Nitrobacter winogradskyi Nb-255: one gene and its partners. The protein of the gene in region 1 interacts with the protein of each later gene in a pairwise test. Links are inferred from orthologs where the notes say so. Each region holds a gene or a part of one and is shown on either strand. Other genes may lie near its edges.

Region 1 (4,547 bases):
CCGCGCGATCAAACAGTTGCGCTCCGTCAATATGGGCACACTGATCCCCGCGGGCCGCGATGCACCGCTCCGATTGGCTCAGGCGCTGCAAAACGGCCAGCATGTCGCGATGCTGGTGGACCAGTATTTCACCAACGGCGTCGACGTCACATTCTTCGGACGCAAGACCAAGGCTAATCCGACGCTGGCGCGTCTTTTGCGGCAGATCGAATGTCCGATCCACGGCGTGCGGATCATCCGCCTGCCGGACCATCGCTTCCGTGCCGAGCTTTCGGAAGAAATCACGCCGGCGCGGGATGCAAACGGCGGGATCGACGTGCAGGGAACGATGCAGATCATCACCTCGGTGATCGAAGGCTGGATCCGCGAATATCCCGATCAATGGCTGTGGCTGCACCGCCGCTGGCGTTAAGGCGTTTTCGAGCGAAGCGGGATTCGGTTCGCGTGAAGAAAGTTCTCCGTCCTGTCACCGTCCCGTCTTTATGCGCGTCCAGAGCCGGTTGATCGAACGTTGCGTCGCGAGATCGCGCGCAGTTATGATGAACAGCCGCTTCATCACGGCTTCATCCGGATAGATCGTCTTGTCATTGAAGGCTTGCGGATCGATCAGCTTCTGGCTGGCCAGATTGCCGCTGGCATAGGACAGGAAGTCCGAATTCTTCGCCGCAACGTCCGGCCGATAGAGATAATTGATCAACTCGTAAGCCTCGTCGACATGCCTGGCATCCAGGAGAACGGCCAGATTGTCGAAGAACATCTGGGCGCCCTCTTTCGGAATCGCATAACCGATCTCGACACCGTTATGGCTCTCCGCCGCGCGGCTTTGGGCCTGCTTGATATCGCCGGACCAGCCGACGACAAGGCAGATCTCTCCAGTGGCTAGGCTGTTAAGATATTCCGAGGAATGAAACTTGCGGACATACGGCCTGATCTTGCCGACAAGAGCCGCTGCCTGTTCGAGATCGCTCTTTTCTGTCGAGTTCGGATCGAGGCCGAGAAAGTTGAGCGCGGCAGGCAGGATATCATCCGCGGAATCAAGCATCTGGACGCCGCAGTCCTTGAACTTCGCGAGCTTGTCCGGATCGAAGATGACATCCCAACTATCAATCCTGCTGTCGGGTCCGAGAATGCGCCGCACTGCTTTGACATTGTAGCCGATGCCGGTCGTGCCCCACATGTAATTCACGGCGTACTGATTGCCGGGATCATAGGTTGCGAGCCTCTCCGTCACCATGGGCCATGCGTTGGCCAGATTCGGCAGCTTCGACTTGTCGAGTTTCCGAAAGATGTTCGCGCCGATCTGACGCTGCAAAAAATACGCCGTCGGCACCACGATATCGTAACCGGACTTGCCGGCAAGGAGCCGCGTTTCGAGCGTCTCGTTGGCGTCGAAGGTGTCGTAGACCACCTTGATTCCAGTTTCCTCGGTGAAGGCCTCGAGCACGCCCGGCGCGATGTAGTTCGACCAGTTGAAAAAGTTGACGACGCGCTCGGCGGCGTCGGCGCGCGGCGACAAGACCGCGCCCGAACCAAGCATCAATGCAACGGGCGCCCAGAACCACACGCATTGGTTCGGAATCATCGGCCTCACCTCCGCACGGCGTCGGATAGCCGCTCCAGCGCAGCGTCGAGCGTGGCATCCTTCTTCGCGAAACAGAAACGTACGACCGAGGTAACCGCGTCCTTTTCGTAGAACGCTGAAACCGGGATCGCCGCGACCTTATGGTCCACGACGATGCGCCTGCAGAACACATGATCGGTTTCATTGAGTCCGAGCGGCGCGAGATCGACGGTCAGGAAATAGGTTCCTTGCGACGGCAGCACCGGAAACCCGATGTCTTCGAGGCCGCGGGTCAGGCGGTCGCGGCGGCGCGCCAGATCGCGGCGCATCTCGAAAAAATAATCGTCCGGCTTCGCAAGGCCCCCGGCGACCGCGGCCTGAAGATTGGGAGGTGTGGTGAAGGTGAGAAACTGATGCACCTTGGCGATGACCCGCAAAAGCGGCGGCGCGGCGCAGACAAAGCCGACCTTCCAGCCCGTCAGGGAGAATATCTTTCCGGCCGATCCGATCTTGATGGTGCGGTCGCGCATGCCGGGAACGGTGATCAGCGGAATATGCTCGCGGCCGTCGAAAACCACATGCTCCCAGACCTCGTCGCAGATCGCGACCGCATCGAACTCCTGGCAAAACCGCGCCAGCAATTCCAGTTCATTGCGCGCATAGACCACCGCAGCCGGATTCAGCGGATTGTTGAAAAGTACGACCCTGGTCCTGGGGGTGAAGGCGTCGCGCAGCGCGTCTTCCGTCAACCGCCAGTGCGGCGGCTCCAGCCGAACCAGACGCGGAACGCCGCCGGCCTGCCGTATGATCGGAAGGTAGGAGTCGTAGAACGGCTGGAAGACGACGACCTCGTCGCCCGGTTCTACCGTCGCGAGAATGGCGCTGGTCAGCGCTTCCGTCCCGCCGGAGGTAACCATCACCTCACTCGCCGGATCGGCCGCAAGACCGTGCCAGTGGCGGTAGTGAGCGGCGACCGCCTGCCGCAACTCCGGAATGCCCATCATCGATGGGTACTGATTGTAACCGTTGATAACGGCGTCCGCCGCCGCGCGCCGGATATCCTCCGGGCCCGGATCGTCGGGAAAACCCTGCCCGAGGTTGATGGCGTCGTGGTCGCGCGCGAGCTGCGACATGGTCTCGAAGATGGTCACCGGCAGGTCAGCGAAGACCTTGTTCATCGAGAGCGTCAACTCTCAGCCGCCGGATCGTGTCGGCAACCCTGCCGCCTTCCATCCCAGAATTCCGCCGTCGAGATGCTTGTCGTAAGGAAGGCCGGCGGCCTGCGCCGCCAGCGACGCGCTCACCGAGCGCTTGCCCGAGCGGCACGCAAACACCACCTGCTTGCCTTGCGGATCGGGAATCGCCGAGAGGTCGAACGTCGACAGGGCGACAACCACCGCGTCCGGAAAGGCCTCCGCCGCAATTTCGTTCGGCTCGCGGACGTCAACCAGCAGATAGCGTCCGTCGGTGATGCCTTTCGAGACATCCTCCGGCGTCAAATCGTGAACGACAAAATTCAGATTCGCCAACGTGACCTCCTCGCGCTTTTGCCTTCGGACGCTCGCACCCGGCGCGATGCCCGTATCGCCGCTTCTTCGGCCGCGCAAGGTCACCCCTTGCGAGGATAAAATCAAGCGCCGTCACGGCTCTATGACGGCTTGTCTAGAGCATGTTCGCTTCTGATTGAATCAGAAGCGGTGCTCTATGATTTTGTTTTGACGCGTTTTCTTCACGCGAACCGGTACCCACTTCGCTCGAAAACGCTCTAGATGATGACCTGCGTCCCGACCTCGACAACGCGCCCGGTCGGAATCTGAAAATAGTCGATCGCATCGTTGGCCGACCGGCTCAGCGCAATGAACAGCTTGTCCTGCCACGCAGGCATTCCCGACTGCGCGGACGCCTTCAGCGACCGGCGGGAAACAAAAAACGAAGTCGACATAATATCGAACTGCCAGCCAAGCTTGCGCGCGATGGCCAGCGCCTTCGGAACGTTGGGCGATTCCATGAATCCGAAGCGGAGGCTGACGGTCGAAAATTTTTCGCTGATGTTTTCCATGCGCACGCGCTCGGCGGGACCGACCCGAGGCGTTTGCGCGGTTTCGATCGTCAGGATGACGTTGTGTTCGTGAAGAACCTTGTTGTGCTTCAGATTGTGCAGAAGCGCCGTGGGCACGAAATTGGGGTCGCTGGTCAAGAACACCGCCGTGCCCTTGACGATATGCGGCGGCCGCTTCTCAAGGCTCTGAATGAGATCCAGAAGCGGCACCTCGGTGCGCCTGGTCTTCTTGATGAGGATCGCCACGCCGCGACGCCATGTCCATATCAGCACCACCATCGCGATGCCGAACAGAAGCGGCACCCAGGCCCCATCAAACAGCTTAAGCAGATTGGCGCTGAAAAACATCATGTCCACAACGACGAGCGGGACGACCAGTGCCGCCGCAGCCGCCGGGTGCCAGTTCCACAGCTTCCAGACAACGACAAAGCCCATGATGCCGTCAGCGACCATCGTGGTGGAGACGGCGATCCCGTAGGCGGAAGCGAGCCCGCTGGAGGTGCGGAACAACAGCACCAGCAGCAGCACGCCGATCAGCAACAGCAGATTGACGCGCGGCAGATAGATCTGACCGGCATGGGTCTCGGATGTGTAGCGCACCTCGAAACGCGGCAGCAGACCCAGTTGCACGCCCTGACGGATCAGCGAATAGGCCCCCGTGATGACCGCCTGGCTGGCGATCACGGTGGCGGCGGTCGCCAGAATGACCAGCGGCAGAATCAGCGGCGCGGGCGCCAGACGGTAGAAGGTGTTCTCGATGGCTTCGGGGTGGGCAAGGATCAGCGCCCCCTGCCCGAAGTAGTTCAGCAGCAGCGATGGCAACACAAGACAGAACCAGGCTACCTGAATCGGCTTGCGGCCAAAGTGGCCGAGATCGGCGTACAGCGCCTCACCGCCCGTGACCGACAGAAACACCAGGCCCATGAT
Region 2 (5,758 bases), 680 kb from region 1 along the record:
CTTGTTGGTGTCGATCACGAACATCAGATCGGGAAGACCGCCCATGTCCTTGATGCCGCCGAGCGAACGATCAAGCTTGTCGCGCTCGCGTTGAAGCGTCAGCCGCTCCTTCTTGGTGTAGGCATTGGCGTCGCCGGAATTGAGCACCTCGTCGAGATGGCGCAACCGCTTGATCGAACCTGAAATCGTTTTCCAGTTGGTCAGCGTACCGCCCAGCCAGCGCGAATTGACGAAGTACTGCGCCGAGCGCTTCGCGGCATCGGCGACACCATCCTGCGCCTGCCGCTTGGTGCCGACGAACAGGATGCGGCCGCCCCTGGCGACGGTATCGCTGACGGCCTGCAACGCATGGTGCAGCAGCGGCACGGTCTGCGCGAGGTCGATGATGTGGATGTTGTTGCGGGCGCCGAAGATGTACTCCGCCATCTTCGGATTCCAGCGGTGCGATTGGTGGCCGAAATGAACGCCAGCCTCAAGCAGCTGACGCATGGTGAATTCAGGTATCGCCATGGTTCGATTCTCCGGTTGGTTCCTCCGGAAACGTGTGAGCAGGCGAACCGTCAAACCAAAAGGATTGCGGTCCGGCAGCCACCGGACGGCTTTTCAGGCCATGTTTCCGTGTGAGATGGCGGCCTGTATAGCGAGGGTACCCGCCATACGCAAGGCAATCCGATCCCGCCGGGCTGCCCCTCCCGGGCCGGTCAGATAGCCTGAACATCCACGACCCCCGTGACCGCCTTGATCGCGCCGGCAATCTGAGGCGAAACCCGAAAGCGGCCAGGAAGCTTTATTTCCACCTCGGTCTCAAGGTCCAGCATCATCACCAGCGAGACCTCGCCCTCGCCAGCCTGCCTCGATGCGGGAACTTTCGCGGCGCCAGCCGGATCCCCGTTGTCGTTCGCCTGAAGACGCTTTTCGATCGACTCGAGCGGCCTGGAATCGCGCAGGAAAATCCGCAGTCCCTTCTGCGTCTTGGCCGCCGCATCGTCGAGCGGTTCGGCACGGGACACCCGCGCCCGCACCTCCTCTCCCTGCAATTCCGCATCGAGTTGCAACAGCACCGCTGCCCCCGGTTCAAGGACCTCCCGAAACTGCGCGAGACCTTCCGAGAACAGCACCGCCTCGAAATGGCCGCTCGGATCGGACAGGCCGATGATGCCCATCTTGTTACCCGTCTTGGTTCGCCGCTCCATCCGCGAAACCACCGTCGCAGCCACCTTGCCGGCGGTCGCACCTGACTTCACCGCGCGGGAAAATTCGACCCACGACTGGACGCGGAGCCGCTTGAGCGCTGTCGCATAATCGTCGAGCGGATGTCCCGACAGGAAAAATCCGACCGCCTCATATTCGCGCCTCAGCCGATCGGCGGGCAGCCAGGGCTCCGCCCGAGGCAGCATGATGTCTGGCGCGTCCGCCAGACCGCCGAACATGTCATTCTGGCCGATCATCGTCGCCTCGTGGCTGCGCTGGCACGCAGCAAGGATCGCCTCGGCGCCGGCGAACACACGGGCGCGGTTCGGCTCGAGCGCCTCAAACGCTCCGGCGGCCGCGAGACTTTCGATGACGCGCTTGTTGATGGCGCGCGGCGGCACCCTGGCGGCGAAATCCGCCAGCGAAGTGAACATGCCGGCCTTGCGAGCTTCGACGATCTGCTCGACCGCGTGCGCGCCGACCCCTTTCAGCGCGGCCAGCGCATAACAGATGACGCCTTCCTTCACCTCGAAGGTCGCACCGGAGCGATTGATCGACGGCGCTTCGACCTTGATGCCCAGGCGCTGGGCCTCCGCGCGAAACTCCGAAAGCTTGTCGGTGTTGCTCATATCGAGCGTCATCGATGCCGCCAGAAACTCGACGGGAAAGTGCGCTTTCATGTACGCGGTCTGATAGGAGACCAGCGCATAGGCCGCGGCGTGGCTTTTGTTGAAACCGTAATCAGCGAACTTCGCCAGCAGCTCAAAGATCGTTTCCGCCTGGCCTCGGGGAACGCCGTTGTTGACGGAGCCCGCCACGAAGATCGCGCGCTGCTTCTCCATCTCCGAGCGAATCTTCTTACCCATCGCCCGCCGCAGCAGGTCGGCGTCTCCGAGCGAGTAGCCGGCCATGACCTGGGCGATCTGCATCACCTGTTCCTGATAGATGATAACGCCGAAGGTCTCCTTCAGGATCGGCTCGAGCATCGGATGAAGATATTCCGCTTCCTCCTCGCCATGCTTGCGCGCGCAATAGGTCGGAATATTCGCCATCGGCCCCGGTCGATACAGCGCGACCAGCGCGATGATGTCCTCGAATCGGTCCGGACGCATGTCCACCAGCGCCCGTCGCATGCCCTGGCTTTCAACCTGAAACACGCCGACCACGTCGCCCTGGGTCAGCATCTGGTAGCTGGCCGCGTCGTCAAGCGGCAGCGTGGCAAGATCGACGTCGATCCCCCGCTGCTTCAGCAACTTCACCGCGACGTCAAGAACGGTCAGCGTCTTCAGGCCGAGGAAGTCGAACTTCACGAGGCCCGCCGGCTCCACCCACTTCATGTTGAACTGGGTCACCGGCATGTCGGACTTCGGATCGCGATACAGCGGCACGAGTTCGCTCAAGGGCCGATCGCCGATCACGATGCCCGCCGCATGGGTCGAGGCGTGACGCGTCAGGCCTTCGAGGCGCTGGGCGATATCGAACGCGCGCGCCACCACCGGGTCCTCATCACGAAACGCCTGTAGTTTCGGCTCTCCCTCGATGGCCTGCTTCAGCGAGACCGGCGCCGCGGGATTTTGCGGCACCAGCTTGGTCAGCTTGTCCACCTGACCGTAAGGCATCTGCAGGACGCGGCCGACGTCGCGCAGCACGCCCCGCGCCTGCAACGTGCCAAAGGTGATGATCTGCGCGACCTGGTCGCGGCCGTAGCGCTTCTGCACGTAGTCGATGACCTCCCCGCGCCGCTCCTGGCAGAAGTCGATATCGAAGTCCGGCATCGATATCCGTTCGGGATTGAGGAAGCGCTCGAACAGCAGGCCGAAGCGGATCGGATCGAGATCGGTGATCGTGAGCGCATAGGCCACCAATGAGCCGGCGCCGGAGCCCCGCCCCGGCCCAACCGGAATTCCCTTGGACTTGGCGTGCTTGATGAAGTCCGCGACGATGAGGAAGTAGCCCGCGTAATTCATGCGCGTGATGACATCGAGTTCGAAGTCAAGGCGCGCGCTGTAGTCCTGCTCCGTCATTCCGGTCGAGACGCCATGCACCGCCAGCCGCTTCGCAAGTCCCTCCTGCGCCTGTCGCCGCAATTCGGCGGCTTCATCGTTTTTCCCGTCCGCCGCGGCGGCGTCCGAGGCCACCGTAAAGTGCGGAAGGATCGGCTTGCGCGTCCGCGGCCGGAACGCGCAACGTTCCGCGATTTCCATCGTGGACGACAACGCTTCCGGGATGTCAGCAAACAGGACAGCCATTTCCGCGCGGGTCTTGAAGCGGTGATCCGGCGTCAATTGCTCGCGATCGGTCTCCGCAACCAGGCGACCGCCGGCGATGCATAGCAAGGCGTCATGGGCTTCATAATCATCGGAGGTCGCAAAATACGGCTCGTTGGTCGCAACCAGCGGAAGGCCCTTCGCATAGGCGAGGTCGATCAATGCACCTTCGACCCGCCGCTCCTTGTCGAGCCCATGGCGCTGCAACTCCACGTAAAGCCGGTCGCCGAAAATCCCGGCGAGCCGGTCGCAGCGGGCCGTCGCAAGCGCGGGCTGATCGGCGTTGAACGCCTGCGCCACGGGACCCTCGGGCCCTCCGGTCAAGGCGATCAGACCTTCGTTTTCATCCCGTAGCCACTCCCAATTGACGTGAGGGCTGCAATGCTCCGGTGTTTCGAGGAAGGCGCGGGAGTTCAACCGCATCAAGTTACGATAGCCGGCTTCGCGCGTCGCCAGCAGGACGATTCGGGCAGGCGGTAGCGCGTTTCGGGCATTGGCATCCTGATCTGTGAAGTCCACCGCCAGTTCACAGCCGACGATCGGCTGGATGCCAAGGCCTGCGACTTTGTCGGAGAATTCCAGCGCTCCGAACATGTTGTCGGTGTCAGTGAGCGCCAGGGCCGGCTGGTGGTCCGCCCTGGCCAGTTCCGCCAGCTTCTGGATCTTGATCGAGCCCTTCAACAAGGAATAGGCCGAATGGACATGCAGGTGAACGAAACCTGCGGGAGCCGCGAGGGTCTTCTGGGTCATGGTTTAAGGCAATCATCAGCCAGCGTCGGCCAAGGCCGACTCACAAAAGAAGGGTGGGGACTTGCGCCGGGCGAGTCCACGCGAAATCCCCCCACCTACGCGGCTGTTCTCGTTTTCCCCAGCCGCCCGGGTCGCCCGTTTACGAAAGCTGGGGAATAAGCTGCGCCCAGACAGCGACCATTCCGACGAACAGCACGATCGACGCCAGCGCCGACGCCTCCTCGACAAACATTCTCAACATGGCTTCCGCTCCTTCGACTAAAACATAACGAGAATATTGTTCCCTATTTGTTCTTAAGTCAAGGCAAGATGGAGCTGGAAATAATCCCCTTGGTTAATCGCCCTACGAAAGGCCAGTTGGAAAGGCCGAAACGAGATGTTTTCGGGTTTTTCGCAAACACACGGCTGCGGCAGCCGGGACTCACAGGTTTTCTGGTGACCCCTCACCGCAAGAAATGCGACGCGACCTTTCCAAGCATAATCCAATCAGCTTGATCGAATCATGCTTCTAGCGGAGGACGAAGTCGCGTCGGGACATCGCCGGTTCGGCGATCACTTGCGCGGCCGCTTGATCAACTTGTACGACCACCAGGCCGTTGCGTGGTTCCAGCTTTTGATAGGCTGGTTGCAGACCTTACAATCCGCCTGACCCGTATCCTTGAACGGACTGGTATAGACGGTCACGCTGTAGACAGCGCCGCAACCAGGACAGGTATATTCACCGCCGTCGCGGGCTCGTACGCCAGGTTTCAGTTTTTGGGCCATAACGGCCCGATAGCGCCCCCCGGTCCATTCCGCAAGTTGTTTTGTTCGCTTGTCCGAAGGGATCAGGACCAACGGCTCACAAGCGGCGCGCTTGAAAAGAAATGACCCGGCAGAATCCCGCGCAGGCAGCTTGATTCAATCCGGGCGCAGCGCATCCGCCATTTCCCGGATGATCGCTTGCGCGGCAGCTTTTGGATTGTCCGCGGCGTAGATGGGCCTGCCCAACACCAGATAATCCGCTCCGGCGCGCATGGCCTCAAACGGCGTGGCCACCCTTTTCTGGTCATGCCGGGCGCCGCCGCTCGGGCGAATTCCGGGCGACACGATCATCAGTTTGTTGTTCGTGTGCTTGCGAAGCTCGGCGGCTTCCAACGCCGATGCGACGACGCCGTCGACCCCGACCTCGAGCGCCCGCCTGGCGCGTGCAACGACGAGGTCTTCCACGCTGCATTCGAATCCCATCTCCTTGATATCCTCGGCATCCATGCTCGTGAGCACGGTGACGCCAAGTATCTTCATGTCGGAATTCCCGCGACCGGCGACGGCGGCTTTCATGATGCTCGTGACGCCATGCACCGTCAGGAAGGCGATCTTCAATTCCGCCGCCTGGGCGACCGCGCGCTGAACGGTCTCTTCAATGTCGTAATACTTGTAGTCCAGGAATACCCGCTTGCCTTCGGCGATCAGCTCCCTGGCAAACTCGTTTCCGCCGACGAGCTGCAACCCCAAGCCGACCTTGTAGAAAGAGACTCCATCGCCCAGATCCCTGACAAGCTTTCTTGCAT
Region 3 (4,644 bases), 510 kb from region 1 along the record:
GACAAGCGGCTGTGGTTCTCGCGCGACATCGGCGCGATGGCGCAGGCCCTCGGCTGGGGAAACGTTGCACCTTTCTATATCGATCTTGAGAAGCCGGTGCCTGCGAGCGGCGTTCCGAAGCCCGGACCGCTCGATGTGCATTTGAAGGATGATCACATCCAGTATGCCATCACCTGGTTCGGTCTTGCCGCGGCCGTGCTTGTTACGTTCGGCTTTTGGTGGCGCAGCCAACGCCGCGCGACGTAGCATGCGCGGAGGGTAGATCCTTCCGAGATTGCGGCGCCGCTGCGAGTTACAGAAGCCCCGGCAGGTAAACTAACGCGAAGATGCTTATCCAGACGATCACGAGGAAATGCCAGAACAGGCTTAGCCGGTGCAGGCGCGAGACCGCGCCTGGAGCGGGATGAGTGTGTAGCGGTTTTCCGCCCGCATCCCGCTCCAAAATACTAGAATCGATTACGCTCATGGTTTTGGATCGATTCGATCCAAAACCATCGTGATCCAGGGCGGGCCCGCGCCATGCGAGTTCGCCTCCCAGCAACGCGATCCAGATGAGGCCGAGGCTGACGTGAGCCCCGTGGGCGCCGATCAGCGTGAAGAAAGCGGAAAGAAAGCCGCTTTGCCACGGGCCGGCATGGGCGGCGGCCATGCCATAAAGCTCCAAAATTTCCGTGACGACAAAGCCAAGCCCGAGCACGAAGGTCAGCCCCAGCCAGATGATCGCGCGCCAACGTTGCCTGGCTGCCGCCGCGATGCTGGCGAAGCCGAGGGTTGCGCTGCTGGCCAGCAGCAACATGGTTTCGGGGAAGATGCGGGGCAGCCGGAGCAGAGGGCGTTCGGTCGATACGTCCGCGGCATCTCGCGTCATCGCGATGAAAATGGCGAACAGCAGCGCGAAGATGATCGCATCGCTTACCAGGCAGAGCCGGAAACCGTAGGCTTTCTCCTCGATTGCGCGCCGGGCTGTTTCAGCATCGGCTTCATCGCCATGATCGGCGGTGATGAGGGCATCTGTCACGTCGGCGCCTCGCGGCCAAGCGCTGGCGAGATGAGGCGGCGGCTTTCGATCGCTTCGACGTCGCTTGCGGGGAGGCGCTGGCCGGCATGATCATGAAACGTCTGCGAGAGCACCGCGGCGAACATGCCTAACCCGCCGACAGCCGCCAGCCACCAGATGTGCCAGATCATTGCAAAGGCGAATACGAAGGACATCGCACCCAGCATGACGCCGGCGCTGCTCTTGCCGGGCATGATGATGTCATGGAAGCGTGCGGGTCCTTGATCCGCTGTTCCCGCCTGCTTCATGGTCCACCACGGATCGATGCCCTGCACCGGCGGCACGGCGGCGAAGTTATAGGCCGCCGGCGGGGAGGCCGTCGCCCATTCGAGTGTCCGGCCATTCCATGGATCGTTGCTTGAGGCCGCAAGCGCTTTGCGGTCGCGGATGCTGACGGCGATCTGGATGGCCAGAAAAGCGACGCCGCATACGATGAGGAGGACGCCGGCCTGCGCGGCGATGAGATAGGGCTGCCACTCGGCGACATCACTGCGATTGAGGCGCTGCGGCATGCCCATGAGGCCGAGGATGTACAGCGGCATGAAGGCCAGACCGAAGCCGACGAGCCAGCACCAGAAGGCACGTCGACCCCATTTTTCCTCCAGTCGAAAACCGAATGCCTTCGGAAACCAATACTGATAGCCCGCGAAATAGCCGAACAGCGCGCCGGGGATCAGCAAATTGTGGAAATGCGCCACCCGGAAAGTTGTGTCGTGGATGCCGGCCGGCACCACCGCGAACAAGAAGCCCGTAATGCCGCCTATGAGGAACGTGACGATATACCCGAGCGTGAACAGCATCGGGACCGAGAATCGCACCTCGCCACGATAGATCGTGAGCGACCAGCAAACGATTGTCACGATGGTCGGCACGGCGATGAGCGGAGCTGCACGGCCAAAGAAGGCGCTCACGTCGGCAGCCGAGCCGATGGTCAGAAAATGGTGCAGCCAGACGACCAGTGACAGCACGGTGATCGCGATCATGGAGTAGACGAGAGCCGCATAGCCGAACAACCGCCGTCCCGAGAATGTCGCCACGACTTCCGAATAGATGCCGCAAGCCGGCAAGATCAGGATGTAGACGTGCGGATGCCCCCAGATCCAGAACAGGCTGACATAGTTCGCGACGCCGTTACTGCCCGCAAAAAACTGCATGCCGAGATGACGGTCGAGACCAAGCAGCGTCGCGGCAACGATCAAGGCAGGATAGGCAGTGATGATCAGGATGCTGGTGCAAAGCGCCGTCCAGGTAAACAGCGGCATCGCCATCAACTTCATGCCGGGCGCGCGCCGCTTGACGATCGTGACGAGAAAACTGATTCCCGCCAGTATGGCGCCGATGCTGCTGAGCAGGACCGCCCAGATCCAGTAATCGACGCCGACGTCCGGGCTGAACTGAATTCCCGATTGAGGCGGGTAGGCGGTCCAGTAGGCGGCCGAGAAGCGGCCGACGACAAGCGATATCATCACCAGTGCCGCGCCCGACACGGTCAGCCACAGGCCCGCCGCGTTCATGAACGGAAATGCGACCTGGCGCGCACCGATCTGCTGCGGAATGATGATGCTGAACAGACCGAGCACGAACGGCATCGCCACGAAGAACATCATGATGGTGGCATGAGACGTGAAGATCTGATCGAAATGGTCCGGTGGCAGATAGCCGTGCGGTTCGAATGCAAAGGCCTGCTGGGTGCGTATCATCAGAGCGTCGACGACGCCGCGCACCAACATGATCAGCGCCAGGATCACGTACATGATGCCGATCTTCTTGTGGTCGAGGCTCAAGAGCCATTCGGACCACAAATAGCGCCATCGACCGAGCCATGTGATGAGCACGGCCACGCCCAGCCCGCCGCATACGACGGTCAGCGCTCCTGCCATGGCGATGCCGCTGTAAAAAGGCAGGGCGTCGATCGTCAGCTTACCGAGCATATCAATTGGTCTTCGAACGGGGAGGGCCGCAGCGCGATCGGCGACAAATCAGACGGCGCATACGCCAGTCGTGCAAGAGTACCGGGTAGGGTTGCGGGGTCAATTGAAATCGCGGGCAGCGCCGCCGCAATCGCTCGGACCCGGGCCTGACATCGCTCGAAATCTGCCCGTTTCACCCCGGAGGGATGATCTTGATGATGTTGTAATGAGTCTTGCCCGAGACGATGCTATCCTTTTCGATCAAGTGCAGTTCGGGCCTGGTTTGAAGCACGGCACGCTGATGTTCGGGACGCAGAACCGCGATGGCCGGGACGTTCAGTTCAGCCAGTTCATCCAACGCGATCGTGCTTATCGGTCCCCGCACGTAAACCAGCATGTTGAAATCGGTCGAATCTCCGCCTGCGACGTAGAGCGGCTTCGAATCTCCCTTGAGGATGGCATCGATGGCCTGGCCGGCCAGGCGGCTTTCCTGGAACAGGTGCGGAACGACGGGCATCACTATCCAGCCTCGGACGAGCAGGCCGCCAAAGATCATGCAAGTCACGACCAGGGCGGGCGCGATGACACGGGGGTGGCTGTGACGCCAGTTCTCAAACAGCAGCCCGCAGATCACTGCTAGCGTCATGGTTCCCGGCATAGCATAACGCGCCGCCACTTTGCCCGGCCAGAACAGCAGAACGAGGGTGCAGGCGACAGAGTAAAGGATCGCGGCAAGCAGCAGGTCATCTCGCATATCGCGTCGGCCATCTCGCCATCTGTCGATAGCGATCATGATTGCGGGACCTATCAGGATGGAGCCCGGCAGAAATTCCACAGCCAGGCTCTTGACGAAATCAAGATGTCCAAGAACCGTCGCCAGGACGTCGGTCGTCTGTGTCAGACGGGAGTGAGCTTTCCAGGTATCGGCGTCGCCCGTCTGATAAACAAGGCCATACCAGCCGCCGATGACGAGTCCGGCGCCGATATGCGCCGCGATGAATCCTGGAATCTGATCACGCTGTCTCAAGAGGATGTAAGCGCCAACGCCGAGCGTGAAGTATGCGACCTCCTGCGGTCCCTTGGTCAGGCCGGCGAGGGCGATCAAAACGCTGATACAGAGCCATCGTCCGGGTGTTATGCCCTTGTCACGCGTTCCATGCCACCAGATGCAGAATGCGCTGAACAGCAGGACCGAAAGGACGATGTCAGGTTCGGCATTGATGAATTTGGGCGCGACGACGGGCATGCTGATCCAGCAAAGCGCGCCGAAAATCGCAGCGCTCTTGCCGGTCATGGATCTGAGCAGACTGTAGATCAGCAGCGCTCCCGCAAGGAAGAAGCAAAGGTGGGGGATGCGCAGCGACCATAGCGTGACGCTCCCTGTTGCTTCACCGAAGAAGGCAGCTAGCCAGGATAGTAGAACCGGCCGCTCGGCAAATCTCTCGCCATAGACGAAGGGGGTCAGCCAATGGCCATCCTCGACCGCGCCTCGCGCCATGGCGATGATCCTGCCCTCCTCAAGATTGGATGCGCGGATGATCGTGGCGGGTATGGCCTGAATCCAGAAGAGACCGATGACCCATAAAATGGGCCATCGTGACCTGTCTAAATCGGAAAATTTCGCAAGAAGCCATGCGCCGGGGACGAAAACCTTGTCCCACAATTGACCGGCAGCCG

What was found. The genes of interacting proteins can lie anywhere in the genome.
Region 2: the proteins of NWI_RS06405 (region 1) and dnaE interact in binary tests that used the Escherichia coli proteins (3 or more experiments, as listed by UniProt). The link is inferred for Nitrobacter winogradskyi Nb-255 from one-to-one orthologs.
Region 3: the proteins of NWI_RS06405 (region 1) and NWI_RS03995 interact in binary tests that used the Escherichia coli proteins (3 or more experiments, as listed by UniProt). The link is inferred for Nitrobacter winogradskyi Nb-255 from one-to-one orthologs.

What each region holds. Positions count from the first base shown.
Region 1 is NC_007406.1:1,362,769-1,367,315, reverse strand. The notes cover bases 664-3,534. They hold NWI_RS06405 (aminotransferase), read right to left. Parts: upstream 2,740-3,534; coding sequence 1,588-2,739; downstream 664-1,587. Other genes in these bases: NWI_RS06395 (potassium transporter Kup), read right to left, coding at 3,327-3,534; NWI_RS06400 (rhodanese-like domain-containing protein), read right to left, coding at 2,755-3,090; NWI_RS06410 (polyamine ABC transporter substrate-binding protein), read right to left, coding at 664-1,537. In the rest of the region: NWI_RS06415 (lipid A biosynthesis lauroyl acyltransferase), read left to right, coding at 1-412; more of NWI_RS06410, read right to left, coding at 467-663; more of NWI_RS06395, read right to left, coding at 3,535-4,547. UniProt on the Escherichia coli protein: Shows aminotransferase activity with methionine and histidine as substrates, and to a lesser extent also with phenylalanine.
Region 2 is NC_007406.1:2,038,504-2,044,261, forward strand. What follows is about bases 502-4,583. They hold dnaE (DNA polymerase III subunit alpha), read right to left. Parts: upstream 4,209-4,583; coding sequence 702-4,208; downstream 502-701. Other genes in these bases: NWI_RS09695 (30S ribosomal protein S2), read right to left, coding at 502-510. In the rest of the region: more of NWI_RS09695, read right to left, coding at 1-501; pyrF (orotidine-5'-phosphate decarboxylase), read right to left, coding at 5,109-5,758. UniProt on the Escherichia coli protein: DNA polymerase III is a complex, multichain enzyme responsible for most of the replicative synthesis in bacteria. This DNA polymerase also exhibits 3' to 5' exonuclease activity. The alpha chain is the DNA polymerase catalytic subunit.
Region 3 is NC_007406.1:852,816-857,459, forward strand. The notes cover bases 502-3,469. They hold NWI_RS03995 (cbb3-type cytochrome c oxidase subunit I), read right to left. Parts: upstream 2,989-3,469; coding sequence 1,015-2,988; downstream 502-1,014. Other genes in these bases: NWI_RS03990 (cytochrome c oxidase subunit 3), read right to left, coding at 502-1,018; NWI_RS04000 (ArnT family glycosyltransferase), read right to left, coding at 3,161-3,469. In the rest of the region: NWI_RS03985 (SURF1 family protein), read left to right, coding at 1-246; more of NWI_RS03990, read right to left, coding at 293-501; more of NWI_RS04000, read right to left, coding at 3,470-4,644. UniProt on the Escherichia coli protein: Cytochrome bo(3) ubiquinol oxidase is the terminal enzyme in the aerobic respiratory chain of E.coli that predominates when cells are grown at high aeration.